DNA from 4 places in the Sporosarcina sp. P7 genome. Region 2 is predicted to be linked to each of the others. Evidence: riboswitches for the same ligand, from Rfam matches in the RefSeq annotation. Region 2 holds a riboswitch; each other region holds the start of a gene.
The links. A riboswitch is a leader RNA that binds a small molecule or an ion and turns the genes downstream of it on or off. The one in region 2 is predicted to bind S-adenosylmethionine.
Positions count from the first base shown of each region.

Region 1: another riboswitch for S-adenosylmethionine. It lies ahead of CSV60_RS01560 (bifunctional homocysteine S-methyltransferase/methylenetetrahydrofolate reductase); the one in region 2 lies ahead of CSV60_RS07910 (MFS transporter).
Region 3: another riboswitch for S-adenosylmethionine. It lies ahead of CSV60_RS04680 (O-acetylhomoserine aminocarboxypropyltransferase/cysteine synthase family protein); the one in region 2 lies ahead of CSV60_RS07910 (MFS transporter).
Region 4: another riboswitch for S-adenosylmethionine. It lies ahead of metK (methionine adenosyltransferase); the one in region 2 lies ahead of CSV60_RS07910 (MFS transporter).

Region 1 is NZ_PDZF01000001.1:273,624-281,892, forward strand. It holds gene CSV60_RS01525 (ATP-dependent Clp protease ATP-binding subunit) at 1-1,844, opposite strand, end outside; gene mcsB (protein-arginine kinase McsB) at 2,030-3,118, opposite strand; gene CSV60_RS01535 (UvrB/UvrC motif-containing protein) at 3,108-3,659, opposite strand; gene CSV60_RS01540 (CtsR family transcriptional regulator) at 3,671-4,141, opposite strand; gene bioB (biotin synthase BioB) at 4,769-5,770, opposite strand; gene CSV60_RS01550 (biotin transporter BioY) at 5,770-6,369, opposite strand; gene CSV60_RS01555 (hypothetical protein) at 6,499-6,696, opposite strand; SAM riboswitch class I at 6,861-6,972, shown strand; gene CSV60_RS01560 (bifunctional homocysteine S-methyltransferase/methylenetetrahydrofolate reductase) at 7,057-8,269, shown strand, end outside.
Region 2 is NZ_PDZF01000006.1:112,580-120,848, forward strand. It holds gene msrA (peptide-methionine (S)-S-oxide reductase MsrA) at 1-356, opposite strand, end outside; gene CSV60_RS07910 (MFS transporter) at 485-1,735, opposite strand; SAM riboswitch class I at 1,855-1,945, opposite strand; gene CSV60_RS07915 (molybdopterin oxidoreductase family protein) at 2,278-4,314, shown strand; gene CSV60_RS07920 (2OG-Fe(II) oxygenase) at 4,529-5,164, shown strand; gene CSV60_RS07925 (sodium/solute symporter) at 5,668-7,233, opposite strand; gene CSV60_RS16040 (hypothetical protein) at 7,230-7,673, opposite strand.
Region 3 is NZ_PDZF01000003.1:84,753-93,021, reverse strand. It holds gene CSV60_RS04680 (O-acetylhomoserine aminocarboxypropyltransferase/cysteine synthase family protein) at 1-1,217, opposite strand, end outside; SAM riboswitch class I at 1,373-1,476, opposite strand; gene CSV60_RS04675 (sulfite exporter TauE/SafE family protein) at 1,933-2,709, opposite strand; gene CSV60_RS04670 (sulfurtransferase TusA family protein) at 2,767-2,994, opposite strand; gene CSV60_RS04665 (MBL fold metallo-hydrolase) at 3,040-4,161, opposite strand; gene CSV60_RS04660 (sulfurtransferase TusA family protein) at 4,158-4,736, opposite strand; gene CSV60_RS04655 (DsrE/DsrF/DrsH-like family protein) at 4,782-5,261, opposite strand; gene CSV60_RS04650 (metal-sensitive transcriptional regulator) at 5,352-5,615, opposite strand; gene CSV60_RS04645 (DUF2187 family protein) at 5,902-6,123, shown strand; gene CSV60_RS04640 (LysR substrate-binding domain-containing protein) at 6,248-6,895, shown strand; gene CSV60_RS04635 (DMT family transporter) at 6,887-7,768, opposite strand; gene CSV60_RS04630 (LysR family transcriptional regulator) at 7,761-8,269, opposite strand, start outside.
Region 4 is NZ_PDZF01000008.1:2,902-11,170, forward strand. It holds gene pckA (phosphoenolpyruvate carboxykinase (ATP)) at 1-570, opposite strand, end outside; SAM riboswitch class I at 748-867, shown strand; gene metK (methionine adenosyltransferase) at 1,044-2,255, shown strand; gene CSV60_RS09140 (DUF3891 family protein) at 2,302-3,075, opposite strand; gene CSV60_RS09145 (hypothetical protein) at 3,082-3,699, opposite strand; gene CSV60_RS09150 (YkuS family protein) at 3,903-4,136, shown strand; gene CSV60_RS09155 (Fur-regulated basic protein FbpA) at 4,495-4,659, opposite strand; gene CSV60_RS09160 (YitT family protein) at 4,968-5,825, shown strand; gene CSV60_RS09165 (ABC transporter permease) at 6,113-7,759, shown strand; gene CSV60_RS09170 (ABC transporter ATP-binding protein) at 7,765-8,269, shown strand, end outside.

The sequences.
Region 1 (8,269 bases), on a different contig from region 2:
ACTACTGAATAAGGCTTACGGCGAACTTTCTCCGTTAACTGACCTCCTTCTTCATAACCAACATATCCCGGAGGTGATCCAACTAAACGAGATGTTGCATGCTTCTCCATGTACTCTGACATGTCGATACGAATCATCGCATCTTCATCACCGAACATTACTTCTGCTAGCGCACGAGCTAGTTCAGTTTTACCTACACCAGTAGGGCCAAGGAAAATGAATGAACCAATTGGACGTTTAGGATCTTTTAACCCCGCACGCGCACGGCGGATTGCTTTGGAAATCGCTACGACAGATTCATTTTGGCCGATGACACGTTCATGTAGAATTTCTTCCATGTTAAGCAATTTAGCAGATTCTGTTTCCGCAATCTTGTCAACGGGAATTCCTGTCCACATCGCCACAACAGAAGCGATATCATTTACTGTCACTTCGGACTCAGTCTGCCCTTGTTTCTCTTTCCAAGCGGATTTCGTTGTTTCCAATTCTTCCTTCATTTTCTGCTCCTTATCCCGATAAGAGGCGGCCTTCTCAAACTCTTGGCTTTGAACGGCTGCATTCTTCTCAGAACGGATCGCTTCAAGCTTCACCTCAAGCTCCTTTAAATTAGGAGGAGTTGTATACGAACGCAAGCGTACTTTCGATCCCGCTTCGTCAATTAAGTCAATCGCTTTATCTGGTAAGAAACGATCCGAGATATAACGATCAGACATCTTCGCCGCGGCTTCAACTGCTTCATCGGTAATCTTTACTCGGTGATGCGCTTCGTACCGGTCACGCAAGCCTTTAATGATCTGAATTGTTTCGTCTACAGTTGGCTCATCGACTTGGATCGGTTGGAAACGTCGTTCAAGCGCTGCATCTTTTTCAATATATTTACGGTATTCGTCAAGTGTTGTAGCACCGATACATTGTAGTTCACCACGTGCAAGTGATGGCTTCAAGATGTTGGATGCATCAATAGCACCTTCTGCTCCACCTGCACCGATCAACGTGTGTAATTCATCGATGAATAATATAATGTTACCCGCTTGACGAATTTCTTCCATTACTTTCTTCATTCTATCTTCAAACTCACCGCGGTATTTCGTGCCCGCAACGACTGTACCCATATCCAGTGTCATCACGCGTTTGTCACGCAAGATTTCAGGTACTTCATTACTTACGACTTGCTGCGCCAAACCTTCCGCAATCGCTGTTTTACCTACACCCGGTTCCCCAATCAGCACAGGGTTGTTTTTCGTACGACGTGCCAATACTTCAATAACACGTGTGATTTCTTTGCTTCGTCCAATAACTGGATCTAATGTACCTTCACGTGCGATCTCAGTTAAATCACGCGCTAAGCCATCTAATGTTGGTGTTGCCGCTGATGCAGAATTCGCTGGGTTCCCAACAGAACTTTCATCATTACCAAGCAATTGAAGTACTTGCTGGCGAGCTTTATTCAAGCTAACACCCGCATTATTCAGAACGCGCGCTGCCACACCTTCCCCTTCTCGAATCAAAGCCAATAAAATATGCTCAGTACCGATATAAGAATGTCCTAATTTACGAGACTCATCAACAGATAATTCGATGACACGTTTTGCGCGTGGAGTATAATGAACGATCGGACCCACATCTTTAGAGCCTACACCCACCAGAATTTCTACTTCTCGTTCAATAGTATCTGCATTCACGCTAATTGCTTCAAGAGCTTTTGCTGCGATGCCGCCACCTTCTCGAATCAATCCGAGTAGAATATGCTCAGTACCAATAGATTCATGTTTTAAACGAATAGCCTCTTCTTGAGCCAGTTGTAAAACTTTTTGTGCACGTTGTGTAAATCGATTAAACATCATATCCATTCCCCTCTTTCCTTCATCAGTGGACTATATTCTATGTTATGCAAAATAACGCATCCTTGCTTTGTTTCCTATAACTATATATATTCATGTCAGTTCGCGATACAACCTAATTCGCATATTGACTTTGACTATCTTTGATTAATTATAAATGCTATGAGACTTTCTTGCAAAAACTTTGCTCATAACGAATCATTGTCTTTTTTTTGTGCAGCAGATCGCACTACACCTAGCCGATCTCGGAATAATTGTGCACGAAGGATATCTCGTTCATCAGATGTTAATTCCGCCTCTGCGTATTGCTGAAGAAAACCTGGTTGCATGAAAATCATCAATTCATTCAAAATGGTCATATCAATATTTTCTATGATACCTAAATCAATACCCAAACGGACGTCAGACAAACATTTTGCCGCTTCCGCTGAAGGTAATATTCGCGAATAGGTCAGGGTACCGAGTGCCCTAAATAACCTATTCTCTAAGTGAACTTCCGATTTAGCCAATAATAATTCACGTGATTTCTTTTCATGCGCTATCAAGCGCTTTGAAATACTCTCCAAGTCTTTGAGGATTTCTTCTTCTGATTTGCCGAGTGTGATTTGATTGGAAACTTGATAAATATTGCCGAGCGCTTCACTGCCCTCTCCATAACTCCCACGTACGACCATTCCAAGTCTAGATATCGCGGGAATAATTCGCTCGATTTGCTTAGTGATCGTCAATGCAGGTAAATGCATCATGACAGATGCGCGCATTCCTGTACCTGTGTTGGAGGGACAACTTGTCAAATAGCCGAATGTTTCATCGAAAGCATAGTTCAGATTCGCTTCCAGTTCGCTATCCACTCGATCAGCCTGTTCATATGCCTGGTCTATTTGAAAACCAGGATATATACATTGAATGCGAATATGATCTTCTTCATTTACCATAATGCTGATCGTTTCGTCTTCCGATAGCAAAACCGACCCATGTTTTTCAGGGTTGATCAACTGTGGACTGACCAAATGTTTCTCGACTAAGATTTGTCTTTCAAGTGGTGACAAATCTTTCATCGCTGTGCCTGTAAAATGGTGATTCTGCATCGGCTTGACTGCATGGTGTAACGCTTCGCTCACGCGGTTTGCGTCTTCCTGTGAAGCACTAATCGGAAATAGATAATCTTGCAAGTTACGGGCTAGCCTGATTCTTGTGGATAAGACAATGTCAGCATGCTCACCTTCCGCCACCATCCAACCTGTCAGTTCTTGTTTGAGAAATTTTTCAAATGACATGTTGATCGTCACCCCCGTCAGACAGCTGCTGTTTCAACTGGTTCGCCTCATCACGCAAAGTTGCCGCTTCTTCAAAATGTTCATTTTCTACGGCTTGCTGCATTTTCGTACGGATATCTTCAAGTTTTCTCTTTAAGGCAAAGCGTTCATTAAGTGAAACCGGAATCTTTCCACGGTGTTGGGTATGTCCATTATGCAATTTGGCAAACAACCTTGGCAGTTGCCCGCTAAATGCTTCGTAACATACAGCACAGCCAAACTTTCCGATGTCAAGGAAACGGTGAAAGGTCAAATTGCAATTCGGACATTTCGGACCATCTGGTAATCTTTCATCGGCTTTTTGTTCTGAAAATAATTCTGAACCGCCCAACCAGTGCGCTAAGAATTGTTGAATGGATAATGGCTCCTGATCCGGACTGAAAGAAAATGTCTGTGAGTAAAATGCACATTTATCACATAAATGGCGCTCTGTTGCATGATTTAAGGTTTCCTGTTTAAACACTACAGTAGCTGGTCGTTCTTTACAGTTTTCACAAAGCATGGAGATTCACCTCATTCTATCTCTTCATAAATTAACGTAACTAACATGGCGCGAAGAATACGTGAACGTAACGCATCCCGCTCAGGCAACATATAACGCAGAGTACCGCGGCTCACCGCAGCAAGCATCAACTTAGCTTCACGTTCTGTAATGACTTCTTCTTCAATTAAACGGATGATGACATCTTCCGCCATAGTAGAAGACGCTTCACTCTCCAAAATCTCCAACGCTTGTTCAAGTAAGTCCTTTCGGGAGTTGGTACGTACCCTATAAATCCGGATGTAGCCCCCGCCCCCTCGCTTAGACTCCACGGCATAGCCTCTTTCGACCGTAAACCGGGTTTTGATTACGTAGTTGATTTGTGATGGTACGCATTGGAACTTCTCGGCAATCTCATTTCTTTTGATTTCAATAGAAGCACTATCTTCCTCTTCTATAATCGACTTCAAATACCCTTCTATAATGTCAGAAATATTACGCATCTCGTCACCTCGCTTCACTCAACCTTCTAGTTGACTTTGACTATCTTTGACTTAATTGTATCGCAGTAATTGGGTGGGATGCAATTCATTTGTTTATATGTATACCTTATTACGTTGAAAGAAAACCTAGTGCTAGGTTGTCACATCTGGCTAATGATTATTCAATTAGTAATGAGACAAAAAATAAAGTGGATAGTTTGGCACCGTTTACTAACGTTCTAGACGGGTATTTTCCGCTTACGGTGTACTACTGTAATCTTTCTAAATGGAATTCTAACTATATTAGTTGAACATAAGAAGTAGTCCGCACAAGGGAACCGTTGATTTCCATTCCAGGCGGACTCGTTCCGCGGGCACGGCCTCAATCTCCTCGTCCGCTACGGGCAAAGACGTGCTCCTAACGCTTCGCTTTTACTCGCAAAAACCGTTCTTCGTTACGGTTTTCGCTACCTGCGGGGCTTTCAGCTTGTGCTGTTCCCGCCGGAGTCGCCGCCTGTAACGAAAATCACTTAGTGTATCCTGAAATCTTTAATTCAACTTATATAAATAAGAAAAGACTGAAGAACAGATCCTTATAGTGGATTGTCTTCAGTCACGGAGTATACAAACATTTTTCTTCTCTTCTATTTACAAAGTGATGGGTTCTTTATTCAAAGGTTCTAAGTCGACTTCGAAGCCCATATCTTCCAGCATTTTTTGATCTTGATCGTTTTCTTGACCGGATGTTGTGAGGTAGTCACCGATAAAGATGGAGTTTGCAGCGTAGAGGCCTAGTGGTTGTAGGCTTCTAAGATTCACTTCACGTCCACCCGAGATGCGGATTTCCTTGCTAGGATTAATGTAGCGGAATAGACACAAGACCTTTAAGCAGTAACGGGGATCCAGTTCTGATGTTCCTTCCAACGGGGTTCCATCCACTGCGTGCAGGAAGTTTACAGGTATCGAGTCTGCGTCCAGTTCACGTAGGCTACGCGCCATGGAGATGATATCTTGTTTTGTTTCACGCATGCCGACGATAACGCCTGAACATGGAGAGATGCCCGCTTCCTTGGCAAGTCCTACAGTATTTACACGATCATCGTATGTATGCGATGTTGTTATACTCTCGTGATGCTCTGCAGATGTGTTCAAGTTGTGGTTATAGCGATCTACTCCTGCCTCTTTCAAACGTGTTGCTTGTCCTGGCTTCAAAATACCTAAACAAGCACATACCGTCATGCCCTTGTGCTTCTCTTTAATCTGTTTAACAGAATCAATCACGATGTCCAGCTCACTGTCACGCGGTCCTCGTCCACTTGCTACGATGCAATAGGTGCCCGCATTATTAGCGGCAGCACGTTCCGCACCTTCTAGTATTTCTTCCGATTTCATCATTGCATACTTTTCAACAGGTGCTTTTGAAATGATGGATTGCGCGCAATACCCACAGTTTTCCGGACATAGTCCCGATTTCGTATTGATAATCATATTCAACTTTACTTTATTGCCGAAGTAATGTGACCGAATCGAGTATGTCGCGTGCAGTAATAATAGTAAATCTTCATCTGGGCTATTTAATATTGCGAGTGATTCCTCATCAGTTAGTACATGGCCTTCGAGTACTTGAGTAGCCAGCCTCTGATAGTTCATTATAACGTCCGCCTCACTTTCAAGTGTTTTGATATTCTAAATGCGAATATGCCTGACAGTACAGCTAGAATTAAATCTTTCGGTAGTGGCGGCATCATCCACAGCCAAGCAATCTTGTAGGTAAACACGTCGGGTGCAGCAGCCCACATCTTGTACGCAAAATACATCCAAGTTGTACCTAGTATATAGTTGACTGCTGTAGCGACAAATGCTGCGATAATAAAAGCAGACAAAGTATGCTTTCGCTCAACAATCTTTCCAGCTACATAAGCAATCAGAATAAATGTGAGTATAAAACCAAACGTTGGACTTAAGATCTGACCGAAGCCTCCTGAAAATTTAGCGAAGACCGGTGCCCCTGCTAGTCCTATTAACATATAGACGGTCATCGATAACGCACCTAGACGACTACCAAGTAATAGCCCTGATAAGATAGCGAAAAAAGTTTGTAATGTGATGGGTACTCCACCAACTACTAAAAACGGCACGAAGGATGTAATATTCGCTCCAATCATCATTAACGCAGCAAACATCCCGCTATATACAATAGTTAGTGCGCTGAATCTACTTACCGGTCGTCTCTCTGTTGCTATTGCCATTACGACACCTCTTTCTAAACTGGTTACCCCATAAATAATATCGGTTAACCTATTTCGTGTCAACACATTTTATTTTTTGGTTAACTCATAAAAGTAGACAAAAAAAGACTGCAGCATACCGCTGACAGCCTACTTCTTCTCATCAATCTGTTCTTCCTTTTCTTTGCGAAACAAAACACTTGAGATTAAACCACTGAATATAGCAGCCCCAATTGTAATGTACACACGCATATCATAAGCAACTTCTTCGTAACTGTTACCTATCATAATCCAAGCAAGTGTACCTACAAGAACAGCGATTGGAAATGAGTATTTAAAGAATCGCATAATTTCTCACCTTTTCGAGTTAATTCATTAATTTTAGCATATATACCGCAATTTCTCTATGCACTAACTCCGCGCTTTGAACTTCACCAAACGTTCACTTGACGATATCCAACAAAGCCGCTATGATGTGGTTAGAATAATCTAAATAATTGAATAAGAAACATATCTTATCAAGAGAAGCCGAGGGACTGGCCCGTCGACGCTTCAGCAACCAGCCATTTAGGCAAGGTGCTACTTCCAGCAGTCTGTCAAATTGACACTCTGAAAAGATGAGAGGGAACTAGTCATTGGGATTACAAAGCCTTCTAATATACTTGAAGGCTTTTTTTGATTAAAAAAGGCTAAAGGGGAGATGGATTTATGTCATTGCTCGAGAAACTACAAACAAATGTCCTAACGGCAGATGGTGCAATGGGGACGATTTTATATTCTTACGGAATTGATTACTGTTATGAAGAACTAAATATAGAAAAGCCTGAAATTATAGAGCAAATTCACCAAGACTACATCTCAGCTGGTGCAGATATAATCCAGACTAACACTTACAGTGCGAACGCAATCAAATTAGCTCGCTACGGCTTAGAAAGTCATGTCACGGATTTCAATAAAGCAGCCATTCAAATTGCCAAACGCGCAGCGGCGCCTGGGGGGCAATTTGTACTTGGAACAATAGGTGGCTTGCGAGGTATACGTAAAAGCGATGCGACATTAGATGAAATTGAAAAAGTCGTACTTGAACAAGCCAATGCATTATTAACAGGTGATCCTGATGGTCTCCTATTGGAGACGTATTATGACTTTGAAGAGTTATCATCGGTAGTTACAACATTAAAGAAAATTACGGATGTTCCATTGATTGCACAAGTTTCTATGCATGATCCCGGTGTATTACAGAACGGACTTTCATTAAACGATGCACTTCATCAGCTCGAGTCTCTTGGGGCAGATATCGTAGGCGTTAACTGTCGATTAGGTCCTTACCACACGATTCAAGCATTCGATAATGTGACATTACCAGAGAAAGCATTTTTATCCGCATATCCAAACGCCAGTCTATTAGATGTAGAAGATGGACGTATTGTTTATGAATCAGAGGCAGAATACTTTGGACGCGCTGCTGTATTACTTCGTGATCAAGGCGTTCGATTGATTGGAGGATGTTGCGGGACAACACCTAAGCATATTAAAGCGGCGAAAACACAGTTAGCGCGACTGACACCTATCACGGAAAAGGTCGTACAACCGGCGAAACCTATCGTGATTCATGAAGCGGATCCGGCAAAACATCAACCTCTTCACGAAAAAGCGAAAACAGAGCGTACGGTAATTGTAGAACTAGATACACCGCGCCACTTGGAAACAGAAGATTATATCAAAGGTGCAAATTTGTTATATGACGCGGGAGTTGACGCTATAACAATGGCAGATAATTCACTTGCTTCTCCACGCATCAGCAACATGGCGATGGGCTCGATCGTCAAGATGCAACATAATATCCGCCCGCTTGTACATTTAACGTGTCGCGATCACAATCTCATTGGCTTACAATCACATTTGATGGGGCTTGATGCAT
Region 2 (8,269 bases):
TCAGCTTTCGATTTTTCGGCAGCTTCCCGTTGCGTATCTGTGTAATAAAAAATAGCGGTTGTGTAAGATGAGCCCCGGTCGTGAAATTGACCTTCTGCATCTGTCGGATCGATTTGTTGCCAGAATACTTCAAGCAACTTCTCATATGGGAATAAGGCAGGATCAAATGTGATTTCAACGACTTCCGTATGACCGGATGTACCTTTTTTCACGTCTTCATACGTTGGATTATCCAGATGTCCGCCCATATATCCTGACACGATGTCTTGGACACCTGGCCATTCTTTAAACGGTTTCACCATGCACCAGAAACATCCTCCAGCAAATGCAGCCTTTTCAATATTCTTTTCAACCATTGACAACATCTCCTTTTTTATGAATGCACGTGCCCAAATCCACTTGTCTAGTAGAGGCGTACACAGCCTGTTTGTGTTATAAAAGTCCTTCTTATACTATATCATTCACCGCCTACCTAGCGGTAATTTCACGAGGTTACTAGTAAAGCTTTTTCCTGCATCTTTCTACTTTCTTCTTCCGGTATACGAATGAATTTTACGATAATTGCACTCACTAGGTAGAGGGCACTGAAGATCCACACGACCCCTTCCGCTCCAACGAGCCCGATAAACGTTAAAGCGATCGCTGGTGCTACGAATGTTGATAAACCCGCAGAAAAATTCAACACGGACATTGCCGCGCCTTTATCTTCACCTGCAACGGAAGGTACCAGTGCACCAATTGGAACATAGCCCGCTACTAAACCACCCCAAACGAATCCGACAATGCTTGTCATAACAATGCTACCATTTGTAATCACCGGTATATAGAACAGAAGTGGCGTGAATATTGCACATCCAACTCCACCAAACCAAATGATCGTGTTTTTCCAACCGAATTTGTCTCCAATGAAGCCGAACACTAAATTAAAGATAATATTTCCTAAGAAGAATGTTCCCCATAATTGCAGCCAAGCAGTTGTTTCAATACCGTGTTGTGCCATATGCATGGGTAGGAATACCGGGAATCCATAAACACTTAAACTATTGATAACGCGGACAACCCCGCCCGCAGCAACTCTCGGGTTTGATTTCAAAATGGTAATACCTTTCAATAATTCTTTGACTGCTTCTTTTTTGTTCGCTAGTTTCTTCTTTTCAAACTTGTCTTTATTGATAATTAAAGCTAAAACCGCACCAAGACTAACCCAGAAAATGGATGTCCACATTGTATTGATGTAACCGAGATATTGGATCGCCACACTTGAATACCACGCACCAAGTACCATCATTCCCGCACAAAATACAAACCAGAACCAACCAACGGCAGAACTCAATTTATTTTGCGGTGTCTTATAAATGACCCATGTCAAGAAAGAATAAGCAAATAACGGATAACCAAAACCTTTTATGAAATAAGTTAAAAGCATGATCGGGTAATTCATCGTAGAAAAGCCATATGTAATAAACCCTGCCGTACCGATAATATAGACGGCTAATCCGATGGCCATTGTACGTTTCGGGCCAAAAACATCAACACAGACACCTGAGAACCAAGATGACAGTGCGATCGAGATTCCATACACTGTGAATATTGCAGCTGATTGCTGAATCGTTAATCCGCTTTCAATTAAGAATGGGCTTAACCAACCGGCTTCAATTCCATCTCCCATCATAAACAACATCACACCAAAAAAGCCCCAACCTAAGTTTTTCGTGATTCCAATTCTCTCCAACACATCAGTGCCCTCCATTCATATCAGTTTTGTAATGTCTTTACAAAACAAAAAAACTTTCTGTGAAAAACAGAAAGAGTCGTTGGTATTCATCGCTAGCGCAATATAAATATACATTCCTCTTTCTATCTCTCAAGCTACGCTTGCTGGATTTGGCACAATTATGTTGCCGAAGTTTCATAGGGCCAGTCCCTCAACTTCTCTCGATAGAAAAATAATATGAAATTAGTAGAATATAATAAAAACAGACCTAATGAACTCACTGTACATAATAATCAATTTTAAGTCAACCAGTTATTGAAACTTTCTAAATATACTGCCATAGTATGATATACTAATTAGCAAAATCATTTGTTTATATCAACTTCATAAGTGAGCATTTTTCACTAAAATTGGAATAACGCGGATCCATACTTTAGGAAGACGCATTCCTTTACAATCAACGCAATTTCCAGAATGTAAATAACTACTTTATTTAGAAACTTCAGCGATGTCAGGATTCCATATTATATTACAAAATTATTCTAGTAGAAAGGACTTGTATAATGCAATCATATATTGATGTAGAAAATGGTATCGTCCCCTCGGTTTGTTCTCTGGATTGTCCAGACCAGTGTGGACTGTTGATTCATAAAGAAGATGGTAAAATCATTAAAATTGAAGGTGATCCCGAACATCCAATCACAAAAGGAAGTATTTGCAACAAAGTTCGGCATATGGCTGAACGGATTTACGATCAAAATCGGATTACTACTCCTTTGAAACGAATCGGGGAAAAAGGCGATGGGCAATTCGTTCCAATCAGTTGGCAAGAAGCCATTACAACTATTACAAATCAATGGAAAAAATTAATTTCTGAAGAAGGCCCAGAATCAATTCTTCCCTACAGTTTCTATGCAAATATGGGGAAACTTAGTTCTAAGGGGATGGATCGCCGTTTCTTCAACCGTCTGGGTTCGAGTCAACTGGATCGAACCATTTGTTCAGTCGCTGGTGAAGCCGGCTACAATTACACAATGGGTGGGCGTTATGGAACAGATCCAGAAGAGATGAAGGATACGAAATTATTTATTTTTTGGGGCATCAACGCCGTCAGTACGAATATGCACCAAATTATGATTGCGCAAAAGGCGAAGAAGAGCGGCGCGAAAGTTATCGTCATTGACGTCCATAAAAACCAAACTGGGCGCATGGCTGACTGGTTCATTCCCATTCTTCCGGGAACTGACGGAGCGCTTGCACTCGGAATTATGCATATTCTTTATAAAGAAAAGCTAGTTAATCAAGCATTTTTGGAGCAATATACAATCGGCCATGAAGCGCTCGGCGAACATGTAAAATACTATGATCCCCAAATGGTTTCCACCATTACGGGTGTGCCAGAGGAAGATATCTATGAGTTGGCGCGGATGTATGGGACCGTCTCCCCTTCCATGATTCGCATCGGCAATGGGTTACAACATCATGATAATGGCGGCATGATAGTCCGGACTATCACTTGCTTGCCTGCATTGACAGGGCAGTGGGAATTAAAGGGCGGAGGGGCGGTTAAATCAAATTCGGACTATTTGACACATAATATCGCCGCACTGGAACGTCCGGAACTTCAGAAAAAGCCAACGCGTAAATTCAATATGAATTTATTGGGACAAGTATTACTGGAGGAACAACAGCCGGTTCGCTCTTTGTATGTCTATAATAGCAACCCAGCTGTTGTCGCACCGGATGCCAATAAAGTACAGGAAGGCTTGGCACGTAAGGACTTGTTTACAGTGGTTCATGATTTGTTCTTGACGGACACTGCGTTGTTTGCCGATATTGTTCTACCGGCGACATCCGCATTTGAAAACACCGACTTCTATACGTCTTTCTGGCATCACTATATTCATTTGCAAGAACCAGTTATTGAGACCTACGGGGAGAGTAAATCCAACCCTGACGTTTTTAGATTATTAGCGCAAGCTATGGGCTTTGACGAGCAACCTTTCCTAGATGATGACGCTGAAATGATCAATCAAGCGTTAAGCGATTTGTCCAACCCTCATTTATCCGAAGTGTCGTATGCCGCATTAAAGGATAAACGCTATATGAAAGCGAGCGATACACGCAATCCATTGAACCATTTAAAAACACCAAGCGGAAAAATCGAATTGTATTCAGAACAAATGAAATCGGCAGGATTACCAGCTCTTCCTACGTATATTCCGATTATTCAAGATTCCGATTATCCGTTACTGTATATACCTGCAATTAACCATAATTTTATGAATACCATTTTTTCGAACAATGAAAAACATATTAAACTTGAAAAAGAACCTAAATTGTTTATGAATTTGCACGACGCGAAAGAGCGAGGAATCGAGGACAAAACGACCGTTCGTATTTGGAATGAGCGCGGGGAATGTGAATTTATTGTCTCTGTCGGCGAACAAGTACTTCCGGGAGTTGTTGTCAGTCAAGGGATTTGGGGAAATATTTCAGACCAAAAACACCTTGTGAACGCCTTAACACCAGATCGAATTGCCGACATGGGCGGTGGAGCCACGTTTTTCTCGGGGCGTGTTGAAGTCGAGAGTTTATGACTAGACAAAACGGATCTCAATTCCTAGGGCATTATTATGAGCCTTTTTACTATATTCAAAATTTACGTCAGACAATCTAGCATGCTAAAATATATTGAATTCAATTTCAAAGAGGAAGTGTGAAACTCAAGAGAAGTCCGATATTGGCTATACAATCATCACGTTACACTGTATTTGATTTAAAGTAATCAAACTAGTAAAGAGGTGTTCTAAGTTGATAGCGGAAAATAAAGAACAAACGATATTTAATCATGTAGGTAAGAGAATCGTAACGGATCGTGACATCGAAATTATTGCAAAAGTCGAAGAACCATTAGTCGTCGTCTTAGGAAATATGTTGAGTGACGAAGAATGTGATGAACTGATCCGACTCTCGACAGACAAGATGAAACGATCCAAAATCGGCATGGTCCATGCGGAAAATGAGATTAGGACAAGCAGCAGCATGTTTCTTGAGGAACAGGATAACCCGGTTGTTATGAGAATTGAAAAACGGATTGAAGCAGTTATGAACATTCCTATCGAACACGGCGAAAGACTCCAGATTCTTCATTATCTGCCGGGCCAGCAATATAAAGCGCACCATGACTTCTTCTCATCGACTAGCAATGTTACCAACAATCGAATCAGCACGCTCGTCATGTACTTGAACGATGTCGAACAAGGTGGCGAAACATTCTTCCCCCATCTGAAACTGTCCGTCACGCCTCAAAAAGGAATGGCCGTTTATTTCGAGTATTTCTATAACGATCCGTTGTTGAACGACTTGACGTTGCACGGTGGCGCACCGATCGAAATCGGAGAGAAATTTGTAGCGACGCAGTGGATGAGGAAGCAGAGAGTACGGTGAGGAACTTGGTTAAACTTGAATAGTCAGTGCCTACACGAAAAGTTTTCACAATACTTTGAATGGTGACTATGTTTATAACTTTTCCTATTGTAAAAGCGTTCGGCTGTTATTATGAGCTGAACGCTTTTTTTGATTCAAGATATCTATTGAATGAAACTAACGTGCAATTTTCATCACTTCTATATAATAGGGACAATCATTATTGTATTTTACACATGAAAGCTTAAAAAACGCCAACCCCTAAATGTTAGGAGTTGACGCTTTTTAATTAGGACAGCTATCTAACATCATGCGGCACATGTAATAACCTTGAAAACATGTACAAATGGAAGTTAAAAATCCTATTAAATCTACGTTTAAAATTTTCAAGGCAAAGGGATATATAAATTTACTCCTAAACCTGAACAAGTATTTATACAACAAAATTATTATAAGGGGCTACATTTTCGACTCTGGTGTAGGTCCTAGTTTTTGTTCCCCCAACATTCAATCTCCATTACGACTTATACAGATTCTTCACTTGAATGAACTTTCCGCATAAAGGCATTCACATCCGCTGGTACTTTACCGTCAAGTAAGGAAACAATATATACTGTTAAGAAGCCAACTGGCACGGTAATGATACCTGGCACTCTAAATTGTAAAGCCTCAGGTAAAATGGATGAAAAGAAAATCATAAACATAGAAACTGCAAAACCAACAATCAGTCCCGCAATTGCTCCCTTTTCAGTAATCCCACGCCACCAAATACCTAATACGAAAATAGGTGCAAATGTGCTTGCCCCAACTGTAAAGGCGAGCGCGACAAGATGGCCAATGGAGGCATCTTTGACGAATAAACCGAGAACTCCATAAAAAACACCGAGAAAAACAATCGCTAATTTTGCAGCGTATACTCGATTTTTCTCTGTTAATTCCTTTTTTGTGAATTTTGCATATAAATCGTGAGCAATTGCTCCTGAACTTGCAATAAATAATCCAGATAGGTTTGAAAAAACCGCGGCAAACGCACCGGCAATTACAAATCCAAGCAGCCATTTACCGCCTAAAGCAGTTGCAATAGATGGTATCACCATATTATCTCCGCCGGTAATCAGGTTCTGCATGACTTCAGGACTGGCATTTCCACTTAAATAGATGGCTCTTCCGACAACGCCAAGGTAAATGGCACAGGCGAAAAATAAACTAGCAATCCCAATAGCTAATACTGCCGACTTTCGGGCAGACTTAGCATCTGGATTTGTGTAAAAACGCAGTAAAATATGTGGAAGCCCAAGTGTACCTAGTGAAAGCCCGATTAACATAGATGCAGAGTGCCAAAAGTTTGGATTGAATGCACCAGTTTTTGACCATGTTTCTCCGTTAAATACGACATCTTTTCCATCCGTCGTATATGCGCCCGTGTTCAGTACCGTACCACTAAATTCACTGATTACGGATAGAATTCTCTCGTAATGGAAACCTCCATAAATAGCGGCGGCTACCATGACGATAAAGGCTATAAAACGAATCCAAAGCTCCAACGCTTGATTAATGGTTGTTCCCTTCATCCCACCAATTCCAACGTAGAATATCATGACAACACTTGTAAAGATGATGCCAAATTCATAGGAAGTTCCGAAAAACATGCTCAAAATCTGAGCAGCGCCGAGTAACTGGGGTGCTGCATAAAATCCTGAAATAGCAAGCACTACAATTACAGCCACAATTCTAGCTCTTTTACTATGAAAGCGGTAGGCAACAAAGTCTGCAACTGTGAAGGCACCGAACCGGCGTAAAGGTCCCGCTATGAAAAGTGCCAAAAGCGTTAAACCAATTGTAAAGCTAAAGGTATAAAAAGCCCCATCATAACCGATTGCAAAGGTAAGTCCTGCTAGTCCTAAAAACGTTGCAGCACTTAGATAGTCCCCGCCAATCGCTGAACCATTTGTAAACCATCCGAAATTACGTCCGCCTACAAAGAAGTCACTGGCACTTTCATTTCTTTTTGATAAATACGTAATATAGACAATTGTCCCCAATAATAAGATCGTAAAGAGATATTTTGGATCTAATAACGCTTGCATCATAGCAACGTCTCCTCCTTACTTTCTACAAAACTTGCTTGTACACTTGCCGTTTCCCCCTTTTTCTTCACTTGGCTTTTTTGTTCACTTACCATGTTCTCTTTCTTCTCCATACGGCTCATTTCTAGACTTTTTCTTTCCCATCTTTCATAAAGCTTCGTGTGTAGATAAGCAATAATAAATGCCATCGCCATCGCGACAATTGTCGTTAAAAACCAGCTAGTAGACATTCCCCCAAACATCTTTGCAAAAGCCCAATCTGGTTTAAACCAGTTGATTGCTGGAACAGAAAAAATAAATATAAAGTAAACAATTGCTAGTGATAATCCAGTTGATAATTCGGTTCTAATGCTATAACTTGTTTTCTTATCCAACTTAGGTAACTTTTTTATATCAACCGTTTCACATGGCTCGTCTGTCATGACATACTTTTTCTCTTCCAATTGTATACACCCCTTCATTTTTCAAGACTTATCAATGAACTTAGTTTGGTGCAAAACAGCATGAATACTAACTGGTTAGTTATTTTTATCAACAAGAAAACTCTTTGTATTAAAATAGTTTAAAACTGTTTGACCCTTGCATCTATTTCTCTAGGTGATTTTCTCAATAATGCCCGCATTCCAAAAGCTTACAAACAAACTACTTTATGATTTATCGACGCGTAAAGTAATCCATTCCCCCAAAACCTTAGGTACTTCTAAATCAACCCTCCCTTTGAATTCAATTCCAAAGATCATAGCATCTCCTTTTTCTCCATTGATAAAATGGATTTCTTGCCATTTTATCTAAAGTGCTATTAGCTCCGTTGCCAGTATATGATAACCTTCCCTGAAAAATTAACCGTCGCATTAATTTTTTCAGTTTCTTACTTCCACCCTTTTCTGTACTAGTCATTCCGATTTCCTGTTCCTCCCATACTGTTCATCCACATACAATAGTCAGTATTTTCTGATTATATAGATTACTTTAATCCCAGTCAAGTCATTTTTAATTAATCATAATCCATTTCCTCTGAACTACTGCCACTTTCACTATG
Region 3 (8,269 bases), on a different contig from region 2:
CCTACAGATAAGCGGATTAGTTCTTCGCTAACGCCAGAGTCTTTCAAATCTTCCACAGACAACTGCTGATGAGTTGTGGATGCCGGATGAATGATTAATGACTTTGCATCCCCCACATTCGCAACGTGAGACCAAATTTCTACATTGTCGATTACTTGTCTTCCTGCATCGCGTCCACCTTTGATACCGAATACGATAATTGAACCATAGCCGTTTTTCAAATATTTATTTGCTAGTTCCGCTGTTGGATGATCTTCTAGGCCAGTATAGGTCACCCATTCTACTGCTGGGTGTTCTTGCAAGAATGCCGCGACTTTTTGTGCATTTTCATTGTGGCGTGGTACGCGTAAATGAAGGGTTTCCAAACCTTGTAACAAGTTGAATGCACTATCCGGTGATAGACAAGGGCCGAAGTCTCTCAACAATTGTACGCGCAGTTTCGTTGCAAAAGCTGCAGCGGCTGTATCGATTCCGTAACGTAAGCCATGATAGGATTCGTCCGGCTCTGTAAAGCCTGGGAATCTCCCTTGCGTCCAATCGAATCTCCCTGCATCCACGGCTACACCACCGATGGTCGTACCGTGTCCGCCAATCCATTTCGTCGCTGAGTGGATCACTACATCTGCACCGTACTCGATAGGATTTGATCCATAAGGAGACGGGAATGTATTATCTACTAGCAATGGAATTCCATTGTCATGTGCGATGTTCGCAACAGCTTCCACGTCAAGAACTTGCAAACTCGGGTTACCGATTGTTTCTGCAAACAATGCTTTCGTTTTATCCGTAATAGCTGCTTCAAAGTTCTTTGGATCGGACGCGTCAACAAACTTCACGTTGATGCCATAGCGTGGTAATGTCACGGCGAATAAGTTATATGTGCCACCGTAGAGATTGCTGGCTGCAACGATTTCATCGCCCGCTTCAGCGATGTTCATAATAGAAAAAGCAATCGCCGCCATTCCAGAAGACAATGCCACTGCAGCTGTTCCACCTTCTAACTGCGCGACACGCTCTTCAAAGACAGCTACTGTCGGGTTCGTAATTCTTGTATAAATATTGCCGGCTTCTTTCAAGGCAAATAAGTTTTGTGCGTGCTCCGTGTCTCTGAATACATAAGAAGTCGTACGATGAATCGGTAAGGCACGTGAGCCTGTTTCTGGATCCGGCTTTTGCCCTCCGTGTAATAATATCGTTTCTGGCTGTAAATTCGTCATAACCATTCCCCTTTTTTATGTATTGATGGAACACCGAAACTCCTCGGACAACTTCCTCCTAGAACTAGACAAGAAAAGCATAAGAGGACGGTTCGCTAAGTACAGAAAAAGCCATCTTCCATAATAAGAAGAGGGCTCTGCTTTCGCTCATTCCTCCCTTATCTTCCAAACTATTGAAAGTTTGTAGGAAGTAGCACCTTTGCTTTCGCCGGTTGCCGGGCATCACAGGGCCTAATCCCTCCGCCTCTCTTGATAAGAGTATGTCTATTCGTTTTCCATCGTTGAAAAATAGTATACGGCTATTCCTAGTCTATTGCAAGGTAATTTAATTGAATGTTTTGAAGTCAATATTAATTTTAATACCTTGCAATGAAAGTAATAAACGTGAAAGCACCGTTGATCGACGTTCCAGGCGGACGCTTTCCCGAGGGCGTGGCTTGAACTTCCTCGTGCGCTTCGCTTCTGCGGGATCTCAAGGCGCACGCTGATCCTGCGGGAAGAGCCGTAACGAAGAACGGCTTTTGCACTCGCCGCCTTCCACTTACGATCAACTAGTTTACGTCCTTGATTATTTTGACTTATAATGACTTACACATTTACTAAACGGGAGCTACCTGCAAGAGGCGAAGTGCGTTTAATGATGTTCCACTTATGACTTCACCAAAAAAACCGCCAGCACAAGTTCATTGAACGATGTGCTGGCGATTTTGATTGGTTAGAATATGTCCCACCATATTTTCACAGCGGAAGCCATGATGAGTACGGCTAGAATGCTTTGTAGTACTTTGGTGTTTACTTTCCGGCTCACTTTTACACCGATCGGAGCGGCAATGATGCTAGCGATAATCAGAACAACAGCTGGTCCATAGGGTACTTGGCCTGTTAAGAGCTTGCCTGATGCCGAGCCCACCGATGACAACAGCGTAATTGCTAGGGAAGTAGCAATCGTGACGCGTGTGGGGATTTTTAGTATCACGAGCATAATCGGTACCACGATAAATGCGCCGCCAGCTCCGACGATTCCAGCCGCCAAGCCGACGATAAAGGCTGCACTTGAAGCAATGAAGCGATTGAATGTAATCTCATCGATCGGCTGATTGTCGAGTCCTTTTTTTGGTATAAACATCATAATAGCCGCCATGACGGCTAGAATACCGTAGATTACGTTGACGGTAGCTTCTGAAAGCATACTAGACCCAGCACCGCCAAGTACACTGCCGACTAATACACTGATTCCCATATAAAGAACGAGTGGCTTCAAGATCAGATTACTCTTTCTATACGCTATAACGCCTGAAAGTGATGCAAAGAAAACTTCCATTGCAGTAATTCCGGCTACTTCATGTGGTGTAAATGCAGCAAAACCAAGTAATGCAGGAATAAATAGCAACATTGGATATTTGACAATTGCGCCACCGATTCCAATCATACCGGAAAGGAATGAGCCGACGAATCCAATGAGGAAGATTGTGATAATAAATGGAATTGTCATGATGTCCTCCCTTCTTCCCGACTTAAGAGGGAGACAGCCATTCCCTCTATCCTTAGTTTAACCTTTTTGGATCCAGAATTTAAAGACATCAGACTCTTGTTGCTGCTCTTTTATTTCATGATTGCCAGAAGCAGCCCATGCTGTCAGGTCGGATACTGATCCTTTATCTGTCGTATGAATCTCAAGAACTTCTCCTGTTTGCATATCCTTCATTGCTTTCTTTGCCCGTACGATTGGCATTGGACATGCCAGGCCTTTTGCATCTAAAAATGTTGTTGTATTCATATATATCTTCTCCTTTAGTTTTTTTATATAAATTAAAATACCTATTTACCGTACCGCACAGCGATTCGGGCCAATCTCCATCTCGCGTTGCGTTTCCTCGTCAGGCTGGATTTTCCCCATGTTCGTCTCGCGGATTTCCTGATACGCGTTAGGCTGTGGAGGCAAGTTCCCCGTGACTAACTCTCTAAACTCTTTTTCATCCTCAATGTTCAAGCCGTGATTTTGCTCATACAATACGCCGAGCTTCTCCGACACGCTACCGTCTTCATTCAACTCGTCTATAATCATGAAGTGAGCTGGTAAGACAGTTAAATCCTTCGACAATTCTTTATAGCGGCTATACAATGACTCACGCAAGTCGCCTACCCAATCTTCTGCTAAACCTGCTAAATCAGGACGTCCAATCGAATCAATGAACAAAATATCACCTGTCATCAAATAACTGTCGTCTACGATAAATGAAGTCGAACCAATGGTGTGTCCTGGCGAATAAAGCGCTTGAATATCGATTCTCGTATCACCTATCTGAATGGACATATCGCCTTCTAATGCAGCATATTCAAATACTACCTCTTCGGCATCTTTCGGTGGCAGCCAATACGTTGCACCCGTAGTTTTTGCGATCTGCCGACCACCTGAAATATGATCCGCATGCAAGTGAGTATCGAATACGTTTGTAATCTTCACACCGCGTTGCTCAGCAAAGTCCGTGAACACATTTGTCATACGTGTAGCATCAATGATTGCTGCTTCTCCACCCGACATGACCATGTAGGAAAGACATCCTTTACCAAGACGAACGAATTGATATAGCTCGCCGCCCGATTTCAAATCGGCAATTTTTACAGGCTCAAGATACTCGCTCCATGCTTTCATTCCACCTGAAAGATAACCTACTGAGAAACCTGCTTCTTCAAGAATTTCCGCCACCATGATGGACGAACCTTCTTTTGCACAGACAACCAAGATTTCTTCATCTTTTGGCAATTGATCTTCAATTTCTTCAATGCCATCCAATAAATCAAAGTATGGCACGTTTAAATGGCGTACTCGCTCTCCTTCGATTTTCCAATCCTCGAATGCATCTGTATTTCGTACATCTAAAATAAATAATGATTCTTTCGTAATTACACTCTTTGCTACTTCACTTGATTGAATGATTCTCATTGATTAATACCCCCTACTGTATTTTCCGTCTCGCCATTCCACTCCGACATGCCAGGAATGACATTCGTGACACTTTCAAATCCATTTGCGACTAGTTTTTGACACGCCATATCACTGCGGTTGCCTGTTCGGCATACAACGTAAAACTTCTTGTCCTTATCCCAGTACGCCATACGTTCCTCCAACTGACCAAGCGGTATAGATAGGGCGCCGGGAATATGAGCAAATGCATATTCGGCTTCTTCCCGGACATCTAGTAACACCGCGTCAGGTTGTTGCAGTCGGTCCATCAACTGGCTGTTGTCAACTGTAACCGGATATTCTTTTTGTGACTGATCTTCCTGGCCCGATTTTCGTACGAAGTGGCGCCAGACATCTGCCTCCTTCACATGACCAACGTATTGATGTCCCACACTTTCCGTCCATGCCTGCAAATCTGCTGTTGTACCTGAATCTGTAGATTGTACTTCGAGCACTTGACCATCTTCCATATCTTTCATCATCTTTCTTGTCTTCACAATGGGCATCGGACAGGCAAGACCTTTTGCATCCAACACGTTATCTGACTGAATCATTGTATTCCTCCTATACACCCTAGGGTATTTATTTTCGCAAAAAAATTAAATAAATAAGTTCACGTGACCGTCTTGTGCTTCTCCTAAGTAAGCCGCTACACCGCCATACTCAACTTCTTCCAAGAGTTCTTTCTCACCTAGGCCTAGTAAATCCATTGTCATCGTACATGCGATCAACTTCACGTCTTGCTCCACTGCCATATCGATTAGTTGTGGTAATGTCATCGCGTTATGCTTTTTCATCACGTGCTTAATCATCTTTGGACCCATTCCTGCAAAGTTCATTTGAGATAATCCCAGTTTATCCGCTCCACGTGGCATCATTTTCCCAAACACCTTTTCAATAAAATTTTTAGTATTTTTAATAGGTTCATCTTTTCGCAAGGCGTTCAATCCCCAGAATGTATGAAAAATGGTTACCTCATGATCATACGCCGCTGCGCCGTTCGCGATAATATAAGCCGCCATCGCTTTATCATAATCTCCACTAAATAATACGATCGTCGTTTTCTTTTGCTCCGTCATGTTCTCGTTCCCTTCTATTTTAAAATCACTTTATTAAATACCTATAGGGGTATATTATACGTTGTAAAAAAAAGAGTCAAGCGATGTTGCTTATCGACTCTTTACTAGAAGATCCACCGCTTCATTAATGATGGATTCATGCGTGCGTTCATCTGCTTCATCTAGATTCTCTATACAGGCAATCAAATTCGAACTGACAATTACGCCAATTGTACGATCAATAGCAGAACGACTGGCTGATAATTGCGTAATTACTTCTTTACAGTCCTTGCCTTCTTCCATCATACGCAAGACACCTTTGATTTGACCCTCTAGACGCTTTAACCGATTTTTGACTTTATCATCGTATTCCATATCGCTCGACCTCCTTACTGTTAATTTTATATTATACCCCCGGAGGTATAATGTCAACGAATTGATTTGCACGTAATCCATACTCTCTACCTTTGGCAGTGGAACTAGTCACATTCAAGAAATGATTCTACGCAAAACTTGCCCATTCGACATAATTCTAGTATGATGAATAATTTCTCAAAATGTGTTATACTAGTTCTAGTAAGCTATTGTATGTACTTTTTGTCTGATTTTCATGACAAATTACGACAAACTAGAATCCATACTACTGAAGGAGTTGATTCGATTGGCATTCCCACGAAAAGATCGTCCAGTTTCTGATTTTGTAGCATCACGGTATGTAGACGAAGTCATATCTTTCAACCGTAATGAACATGAAGTTTCCGGAACTATACACAAGATTCTCGAAAACTCCGTCATTGTGAAAATTTCTGAAGAAGACGCGGAAAACATTGGAGCAGCTTCCAACATGACTGTCGTCGCACACAAAAATTACACAGTTCAATAATTGTACGCTCGATGCCTTGCAGAATAATGCAAGGCTATTTTTTCATACAAAATTAGCCCTTTTATTGGATATCGTGAAACCCGCAGGATGATTACTATATAAACGCACATGGGAGATGATTGATTTGACTGATCGTACAAATGTAGATTTAACGCAATCAACGGCACGTAAAGGAATCTTACGTATTGCCGCTTCGCCGGTTATTTCACAAGCCATTTTACCGGACGTCCTTACTCGGCTACACGCAAAATATCCCGACATGCGACTGGAACTGACGACCGCACCTTCCTCTGAAATTATGCAATTACTAAAAAGCAAGAAAGCCGATATCGGTTGTAGTGAACTAGACAATTTACCAACGTCTAAAGCATTTATGCAAGACGAACTATTGCTCTTTGCTTCCATTCATCATCCGCTTGCACATAAAAAAAGCCCATCCATCCTAGATTTGCAAAATACACATTGGATCCTGCCTGACACGAAAGATCCTAGCCGTCCATTAATTGATCAATCGCTTCAACAATATGGAGTACAAGTACAGCCCACTATCATGGGCTCGCCAGAAAGCATCAAACAAGCTGTTCTAAGTGGACTAGGCATCGCTATTTTGTCGCGTCATAGTTGCAAACACGAACTTGCAAAAGGTGAACTAACTGTACTCGATTATAAAGTAGCTCCAATCAAACGTACTCTTTATACAGGAACCCATTCCAACACGAAGGAAGTACAAGCATTCCTCAGCGAACTCCAAGCCTATTGCCGTCTATGGTAATAAGTCACTACTCAACTCTCGTTTGCTGCGCCAATTCACGAGGAATATTCCCAAACTAATGAGCATTCCTCCTAAAACCAATGACATAGACAACTTCTCATCCAACAGAACCCATCCCGACAACGTCCCAAAGAACGGTGCCAAGAACAGAAACGCACTCGTTCTTTCGGGATTTCCTGTCTGCAATAAATAAAACCAAATGGAAAATTGCACAATAGATGCGGCAATCGCAAGCCACCCTAAAATTGCCAATGATAATGGATTCGCTAGGAAAAATGGTTCTTCAAGTAGATAACTTGCCACGAATAGGATCAATCCACCAAATAACATTTGATATGCTGTCATCACCCACGTATCAAAACGGTGACCATGTACTTTGACGAGCAAAGTTGCGCAAGCCCATGCTACTGCAGATAAAAATCCTAATACCGTACCAATCTTCAAATTCAAATGACCGCCCATTGTAATAAATACCCCAAACAATCCGCAAATGACACCAATCCACTGTTGCAAGCGGTAATGAATCTTCAATACTAACGTCCCGAGAACCACGACAAGCAATGGGTTCGTAAACGTTAAAATAGATGTTTCACCTGATGTAATGGTGCGAAGTGCTATAAAAATACAACCCATGACTGCAGCGGTCTGCAAAGAACCGATCAGTACAAGCCACTTCCACTCTCCAACTGTTTTAGGATGGGGTTTTTTCATTACTTTCACAATTACCGCCATGATCGCTCCTGCAATCGTAAAGCGTAATGCTACTAGCAACAACGGTGAAGAGTATTCCAATCCGATTTTTCCAATAGCAAACGACGACCCCATTAAAGCAGTCGTAATGACAACTAAAACACCGAATAATAACTTATTCACCCAGCCCTCCCCCTTCTTTCCACTTCACATAGGAGTCACGCTGCATTTGCATCCTACTCACCAACATCTCAATAGCTGGTGGCATATACCGTTTTTTCAAATACGTGAGATAGACTGTACGTGTCAGCGTCTTCGAATTGGTTGTTTTAATTACAAGTGTTGGATCGGGTTCATGTGCAAAATATTCTTGTGGAATAATTGAGATGCCAATATTCATTCGTACCAGCTCCACAATCGTTTCAAAACGCTCTACTTCATAACATATATTCATTCGTACTCCTTCTTCAGCAAATGCAGCAAAAATATCCTGTCTAGTTTGCAATCCAACACTCGTGACAATGAATGCCTCATCTTCTAGGTCAGCTAGCGTAATGGATTCCTTGCTAGCCAGTCGATGTTCAGGATGCATGACAACTGCTAATTGCTCTTGATACAAAGGAATTGTTGCGATATCCGATTCCTCTATAAATTGATTTGTCAAACAGACGTGGACCGCATATT
Region 4 (8,269 bases), on a different contig from region 2:
TGTTCCACCAATTAAGACAATTCGCTTTTCAAGCGATAAAATGATGAACGTTTCAGAGTTTGTGCCATCCACTTTTGGATCCGCTTTAAATGAAGGGGCTGCCAAAATGGTGAATTGCGATTCATGTGCTTTCAATTCTTCTTCAGTTGGACGGATGAATAGTTGGTGAACAAACTGATTTTGCCAAGCTAATTCATTAATAACCTGGATAGACAATTGGGAGTCTTTATCTGCTCCTGCAAATCCTTTAAAAACAAACAATTCGTCTTTTTTCTTCAAATGTTCGATGACTTTTGTGTATAATGAATCAAAGATCTCCTCTGAAATCGGACTGTTTGTGCTACCCCAATCTACTTTATCCTTAGACACTGCATCTTCAACGATGAATTTGTCCTTAGGTGAGCGTCCTGTATATTTACCTGTACGAGCAGTGATCGCACCGTCAGCAGAAAGTTTAGCTTCGCCTCTTGCCACTGCTTTTTCCGTTAGTTCTGCCACAGACGCTTGGATCGTCACGTTGCTTCCACTAAGAAGACTTTTTAAACTATCATCAATTTTTGCAGATATCATGTTTACATACCGTCCTTTGCGTAGTCGATTTATTTTTATCTTACTGAGAATATCCTAATTCGTAAATAGTATAACACATTAAGAATATTAATCTATACTAATGGAAAACTCAAGTGATTTGGAAGAAATAATTTGACAAAATCCAAACTTTTTAATACGATGTGACATGAACGGATACTCTTATCCCGAGTTGGTGGAGGGTACAGGCCCTGTGAAACCCGGCAACCTGCAATAGACGTAAGTCTAACGCGAAGGTGCCAAACCTGAAGCAAGGTTTAATTCCTTGGACGATAAGAGTGAAAGGTGCTGCGCGTGAAATTTTGCCTTTTACTCATGGATTGAATATGAGTGGAGGGCTTTTTATATTGTCTAGCCCTGAATCCTTATGGTATATGCTTGACGTCTAGGCGTGGAACTTTACCAGGGACTTATGAGAGTACCGTATCATGATGCTTAATATAGGGGGAAATAACATGACAAACCGTCGACTGTTTACATCAGAATCAGTTACAGAAGGCCATCCTGACAAGATGTGCGACCAAATTTCAGATGCAATTTTAGATGCGATCCTAACGGAAGATCCAAATGCGCGTGTGGCATGTGAAACGAGTATAACGACTGGACTCGTATTAGTAATGGGAGAAATCACTACGACAACGTATGTGGATATTCCAAAAGTCGTTCGCGACACTGTTAAAGAAATTGGGTATGTTCGTGCGAAATACGGCTTCGATTACGAAACGTCCGCTGTACTTACTTCCATTGATGAGCAATCACCCGAAATCGCTGCAAGTGTCAATGTGGCACTCGAAGCACGTGAAGGCTCTATGTCTGATGAAGAATTAGAGGCAATCGGTGCAGGAGACCAAGGCCTGATGTTTGGATATGCATGTAATGAAACGCCAGAATTAATGCCTCTGCCAATCAGCCTGTCTCATAAATTGGCACAACGCCTGGCACAAGCTCGTAAAGAAGAACTTATTTCCTATTTACGTCCTGACGGTAAAACACAAGTAACGGTAGAATATGACCAAGATAATAATCCTGTGCGAATTGACACAATCGTTATTTCCACACAACATCACCCTGAAGCAACACTCGAGCAAATCGAGCAGGATATAAAGAATGTTGTTATTGATGCAGTCGTTCCAAAGAACTTATTGGACGAGCATACTAAATACTTCATTAATCCTACTGGCAGCTTTGTCGTTGGTGGCCCTCAAGGAGACTCTGGATTGACTGGACGTAAAATCATCGTTGATACGTATGGTGGATATGCCCGTCATGGTGGCGGGGCATTCTCGGGGAAAGATGCTACGAAAGTGGACCGTTCGGCTTCTTACGCAGCGCGTTATGTGGCAAAGAACATCGTTGCAGCTGGACTGGCTGAGCACTGTGAAGTTCAGTTGGCGTATGCTATTGGAGTAGCTAGCCCGGTTTCTATCTCGATCAATACATTTGATACCGGTATACTATCGGAGACTCAATTAGTAGAGTTCGTACGTGAATTATTTGACCTTCGACCGGCAGGAATTATTAAAATGCTTGACCTACGTCGTCCAATCTACAAACAAACGGCAGCATACGGTCACTTTGGCCGCACTGATATCGAATTGCCATGGGAGCAGACAGATAAAGTGGAAGCGTTGAAAGATCTTGCGAGTACAGTACGTGTGAAGCAATAAAGTAATGAGTGCAGAAAGAGGAATCATTTCCTTTTTTCTGCACTTTTTAATTCTTTGCCGGTGAAATACGAAAAGGAATCATTTCATAGTCTGCCTCTTCATAAGCCCTTTGCAATCCTTTATCCTCTATATCTTTTTTCAAGATTGTCTTCTGTTTTACTTCAATATCAAAAGAATAGCTAAATGGAAAACCCTCCACTTTAATAGTGTGCTGATCTGCAAAGTATATCCCAATTCGTCCTATCGGTAATGAAGGGAAAATACCAGTAGAAGGAATACCATCACGAAAGAATATATGTTCATTCGCTTTGTCGACACCTGGATCATTTACACAACAATATAAGGAAAAGTTGTCTCCAAGCTGAAGCAAAGCAAAATGCATTTCAAAAAGTTCCTTATCAAAACCTTCGACTTCTTTACATAATCGTTCACGACGATTCAGTTCACCCTCGATAAATTGCTTAGCTTCTTTTTTATCGTTACCCTGTATAAACTGTTCATAATGAAAACTACAAAGCATTGCTGCGTAGTGATCAAGCTTTTCTACCTCATCGATTCCTTGGCGATAAAGTACTGTTTTTGGAAGAAGTGGGTAATCTGTGAATCGAAAAGGTGCCGATTTCGCATCATTCCAAAAAGGTTGTTTATCAAAAGGAGCCCAGCCGATGTCGTGGTTACGAATGGCAGTTAATACGGAATGACGCCATTGATCATCAGGAAACATATCCTTTTTCCAGTGTTCCATTAATTCTCCAGCAAGTTGTCCATGATGATGTTGTTGGACGAAGCTGAATGACTTCTCGTGTTCACGTACAATCATTTTACTTCATCCTTTCTTGTCAGGTGAGGAACTATCGTTTTGTATGATTTCTTCTTTAATTTCTTCTTTTACCTTTTCAATTTTATCCATTTCTTCTTGATACATTTCTTCCGCCTCTGTCGTGCCGAGAATAAAGGGGTCTTCATTGAAGTCAATTCGTTTGCCATATCGTAGAAGTTCATAAATAATCATACCGTTATTCGGTTTCCCATTTACGGTTTTCATGGGAATGGAGTCAAATAAAACGAAATAGAAGGCGTAGAATATAAAACGGCTCCAAAATGTTTTGGACTCTTCAAAAAAACCATTTGCAATGAGCGCATTTATTGTGAGCGCCACGACAACGTTAATCAAAATCGGCCCAGCATATATGCATATATAAGCAAAATTACTTTTTCTCTTGACTGAGTCAAAAGTAAACCAGCTATTTATATGATAATATTTACGTATATCAAATACACCGAATTTAAAGAGCCTGGGTCCAGACCCAATGGTCAATCTGGCATTATTTACACCGAAAAGACCACTAATAATAAAATAGCCAGCTTCCCTTATAAATGTAACGACAGGTAAAATGATGAAACAAGAAATTACCAAGCTAAGGAGATCTGCTAAACCGAACATATCACGTCGACTCCTTCTATAAATTCTTCTATGTGTAATAATTCAATAGCTTAAACTGTAAAATACCCATTTACCACAAAAAAAATCGTTTTACTATTACTATTTTATAAACATATCACAAGAAGCCATGTTTAATTTAAGTAAGAGCGGGAAATTATAAAGTATTATCCAAATACATGTAGTATTTTGAGGAGGAATGGAATATGGCGAAAATAGCTGTAGAAGTACCATTTGACGATGTGAAACAAGCACTAGAGGAAAAAGGACATGAAGTGACGATGTTCGCAAGTGATGAACGTCTAAGCGGCTATGACATGGGCGTAATCCGTGCCTTGAGCGACGTCAACATCGACCAATTCGACTTTCCCGTGGTGAGCATTGAAGGCAATTCTGTACAAGACATCGTAGACGATGTGGAAAAAAGATTACATCGCTAATAATTGAATACAATTTATTTAGGACTGAAGAGCAAGCCAATAAAGGGGGTTCTTCAGTTTTTCTATTTGCCAGGTAGTAGTGGCGGGGGGTTACCAATGCAAATGGGATTTTACTAGCTATTCTATTTGTTTAAAGTGTTTCTGTCAGTTAGAAAGCTCCGTTTAATGTGACACATAGCATTAACGAGCAAGAGTGTAGAGAATAGTAAAATACCATTGACTCTTTTTGGATAAGAGATTTTGTTCCTGATGATTAACATTAAACCACTCGGCCCGGTAAATCCTATTCACAATGGTCGTGTGATTGCTTAGCGTAAATGAAAAGGAGACATGCCATATTTGGCACGTCTTCTTTTCATTACATTTGAATGTCAGCTTGACCGAATGCTTCATATTCTTGCATTAATAATTGAAGCGGTAATTCGTACAGTTGTTTCCCATCAATTTTAAATACCCCATTTGAAACGAGCTCTTCAATCATTTTGTCTCGCTTTGATTCACTTACTTTTTTGTTTGTTTTCATCGTGCATTTCCTCCTTGATTCCCCCTCTAAATATAGCCGTTATGATCTCGAATTAAACCGTATAAACCATAGTTGGAACTTTCGGACTGCTCTACTAAATGTGTATATCGTTTTGGCAGTGTAATAGGGACTTATGCTTTATAGTACATTCTTAATAACTTAATAGTGGAATGGCAAAATGAAAAAGTGAATAGTTCTATTCGTAACGGCTTTTTTAAAACCAATGATGCTTAGGGGTACCATTATGAGGTAAGAATAGATATAATCTAGTTCGTGCATTAAATTGTTATTTACCAGAGGAGGTCGCTATGTTTTTCATTGAAGCAAAACGAGTGACGGTAGTTATTTTTGGATCGCTACTTATGGCTCTATCATTAAATTTCTTTCTCATCAATGCAAATGTCTATGCGAGTGGATTTGCGGGTGCAGCCCAGTTAGTATCAAGTGTTTTAAAAGACCACTTAGGCATGACAATTAGTACAGGTATTTTATTATTACTGTTCAACATACCGGTCTTTATTCTGGGTTGGTTTAAAGTAGGAAAAGGTTTCACTATTTATAGTATATTATCCGTTGCGTTCACTACACTATTCCTTGAATTATTGCCACTGCGTTCTATGTCAGAAGATATTATGCTGAATGCGGTATTTGGCGGGGTACTGGCAGGTGTTGGTGTAGGGATATCCCTAAAGCTAGGTGCATCTACTGGCGGAATGGACATCGTGGCGATGATTCTTTCTCGCATGCAGGATAAACCAATCGGTGTATACTTTCTAGTGTTAAACGGTATTCTTATCGTATTCGCTGGGATTCTATATGAACCGGAAAACGCACTTTACACAATGGTTGCGTTATACGTTACTACGTCAGTGATTGACATGATTCATACGCGACATGAAAAAGTAACTGCGATGATTATCACGCACAAAGCAGACGATCTTCAACAAGCAATCCATCGTCAAATGGTGCGTGGAATTACTATACTCCCCGCTAAAGGTGCTTACTCTAAAGAAGATAAGAACATGCTTTATGTCGTGATCACAAGATATGAACTATATGACTTGGAACGGATTATCAATGAGACGGATCCGCAAGCATTTACCAATATCGTACAAACAGTAGGTATTTTCGGTTTCTTTAGAAAGGAAAATGAGAAACTGGCTTAGAACAGAAAATTGATCGTGTATTTTCACAGGAAGACGAACTCCGTTAAAAGAGTTTGTCTTCATTTTTATATACGAAGTCTCACTGTAAACATATTCACTGTGTAATCCTACTCGATAATCATGTATTATTTTGGCGAACGTCAACAGTAAAGATTTGTTGAATTCTTGTGAAAACATTGGAATGTACAGAGAGTTTGTATATACTTGAGTGTGACTTATATTATTTAAGTCATCATGAACGTACACCATAACCGCCATCGTGCGTAGTAAAGTTGGTATTATAGTATATGAAAACATCTATATGGCTAAGAGAGATTCGTCGTCGGGCAAATAGCTGGTTCATCATTACAATGCTTGGTGCACTCGTCATTATTATGCCGGTCGCCTATGTTGTACTGAGTTTCTTCCAGCCGACAGGCGAAAACTGGGAACATATTAAAGAATTTTTGCTTGCTGACTATGTAAAAGGGTCAGTGATTTTAGTTGGATCTGTCGGGTTCCTCTCGACGACCATCGGATTAGTACTGGCCTGGATTGTCGCGGCCTATGAATTTCCATTACGGAAACAGTTTAAATGGCTGTTGATTATACCTTTGGCTATACCGCCTTATATAGCGGCTTATACATACAGTACAATGACAAGCTATACTGGCGTCATTCAATCGTTGTTCCGTAATTATTTTGATTATCAATTCACACCGGGCACGATCGAGATCATGTCATTGCGTGGAGCGGTTTTTGTTCTCACATTATTCCTTTACCCGTATGTGTATATGATTGCGCTCAATTATTTTGAAAAACAAAGCGCATCGTATATTGAGAGTGCTAAAACTCTTGGATTGAATGGTTTCCAAATGTTCTTCCGTTTGGGATTACCTATTGCACGACCTGCCATCATCGCAGGATCGATGCTCGTCATCTTTGAAGTGTTAAGTGATTATGGCGTAGCCAGTTTCTTTGGCGTACGTACGATTTCCACGGCGATTTTCCAGACGTGGTTCGGGATGTATGATATCAATGCGGCTATGCGTTTAGCTGCTTGGTTGCTCGTCATTATATTAGGGATTTTCATGCTCGAACGCTTTTTACGAAAAGGTCGGAAGTATGATACAAACGTGACACAAAGCAGACCACTCGCACGTAAAAAATTACGTGGGTGGACTGCTTGGCTAGCATTCCTTTCTTGTTCTATTGTATTCTTCAGTGCCTTTTTAATTCCTTTTGTTCAACTGATCTATTGGTCACTAAAAACATATGAAAAAGTATGGCGCGCAGACTTCATCACTTTAATAACCAATAGTCTAGTGGCCGCCCTCATCGGTGCATTGATTATAAGCTTCTTTGCGATTTTGGCTGCCCGTACGATTAACTTGTATCCATCCGCTTCGTCAAATTTACTTGCGCGTATTATGACGTCCGGTTATGCGGTGCCAGGAGCAGTCGTCGCAATAGGCGTACTTGCTTTATTTATTACGCTAGATGAGAAACTGGCATTTATTTATCCGAAACTGTTAGGTGTAGAATCGGGCTCACTCGTATTAAGTATGTCGATCGCTATGCTGATCACAGGATACGTTATTCGGTTTATGGCGCAAGGATTCAACTCGGTTGAGTCAGGTTATACAAAAGTACCACCATCTTATCGTGAAGCTTCATTCTTACTAGGACGAAGTATGACATACACATTTTGGAAAGTAGAGTTTCCATTATTACGCGGTTCGATCTTAATTGGATTTGCGTTAGCATTCCTTGAAATTATGAAGGAACTACCGCTGACCTTACTGTTGCGACCTTTTAACTTTGATACGCTCGCGACACGGACCTATCAATATGCAATTGATGAAAGAATATATGAAGCTGCACCATCCTCTCTGTTATTAATTTGTCTAAGCATCTTGTCGGTGATTATAATTTTAAGATTTGAGGAGAAGTGAGAACAATGTTCGTAGACATTCAAAACTTATCATTTCGATATTCAAAAAAACAGCAGCCTGTCATTGATCGCTTTTCATTTACGATTAAAAAAGGGGAAATCGTAGGGATTGTAGGTGCGAGTGGTAGTGGAAAAAGTACTTTGCTACGGTTGCTTGCAGGTTTGGAAGATCCTACGGCAGGCAGTATCGAACTCGATGGCAGATTGATTGTAGGAGATAACACATATATCGAGGCAGAGAAGCGCGGTGTAGGCATGGTGTTTCAGAACTATGCACTATTTCCACATCTGACAGTCAGCGAAAACATTTGCTTTGGCTTACACAAGATGAAGCGTCCTGAGAAAAAGAAGCGTTTGGATGAAATGTTGGAACTTGTTCAATTGCAAGAGTTTGCCAAACGTTACCCCCATGAACTTAGCGGGGGACAACAGCAACGTGTGGCATTGGCAAGGGCTTTGGCGCCTTCACCTTCCATCCTGTTGATGGATGAGCCGTTTAGTAATCTGGATA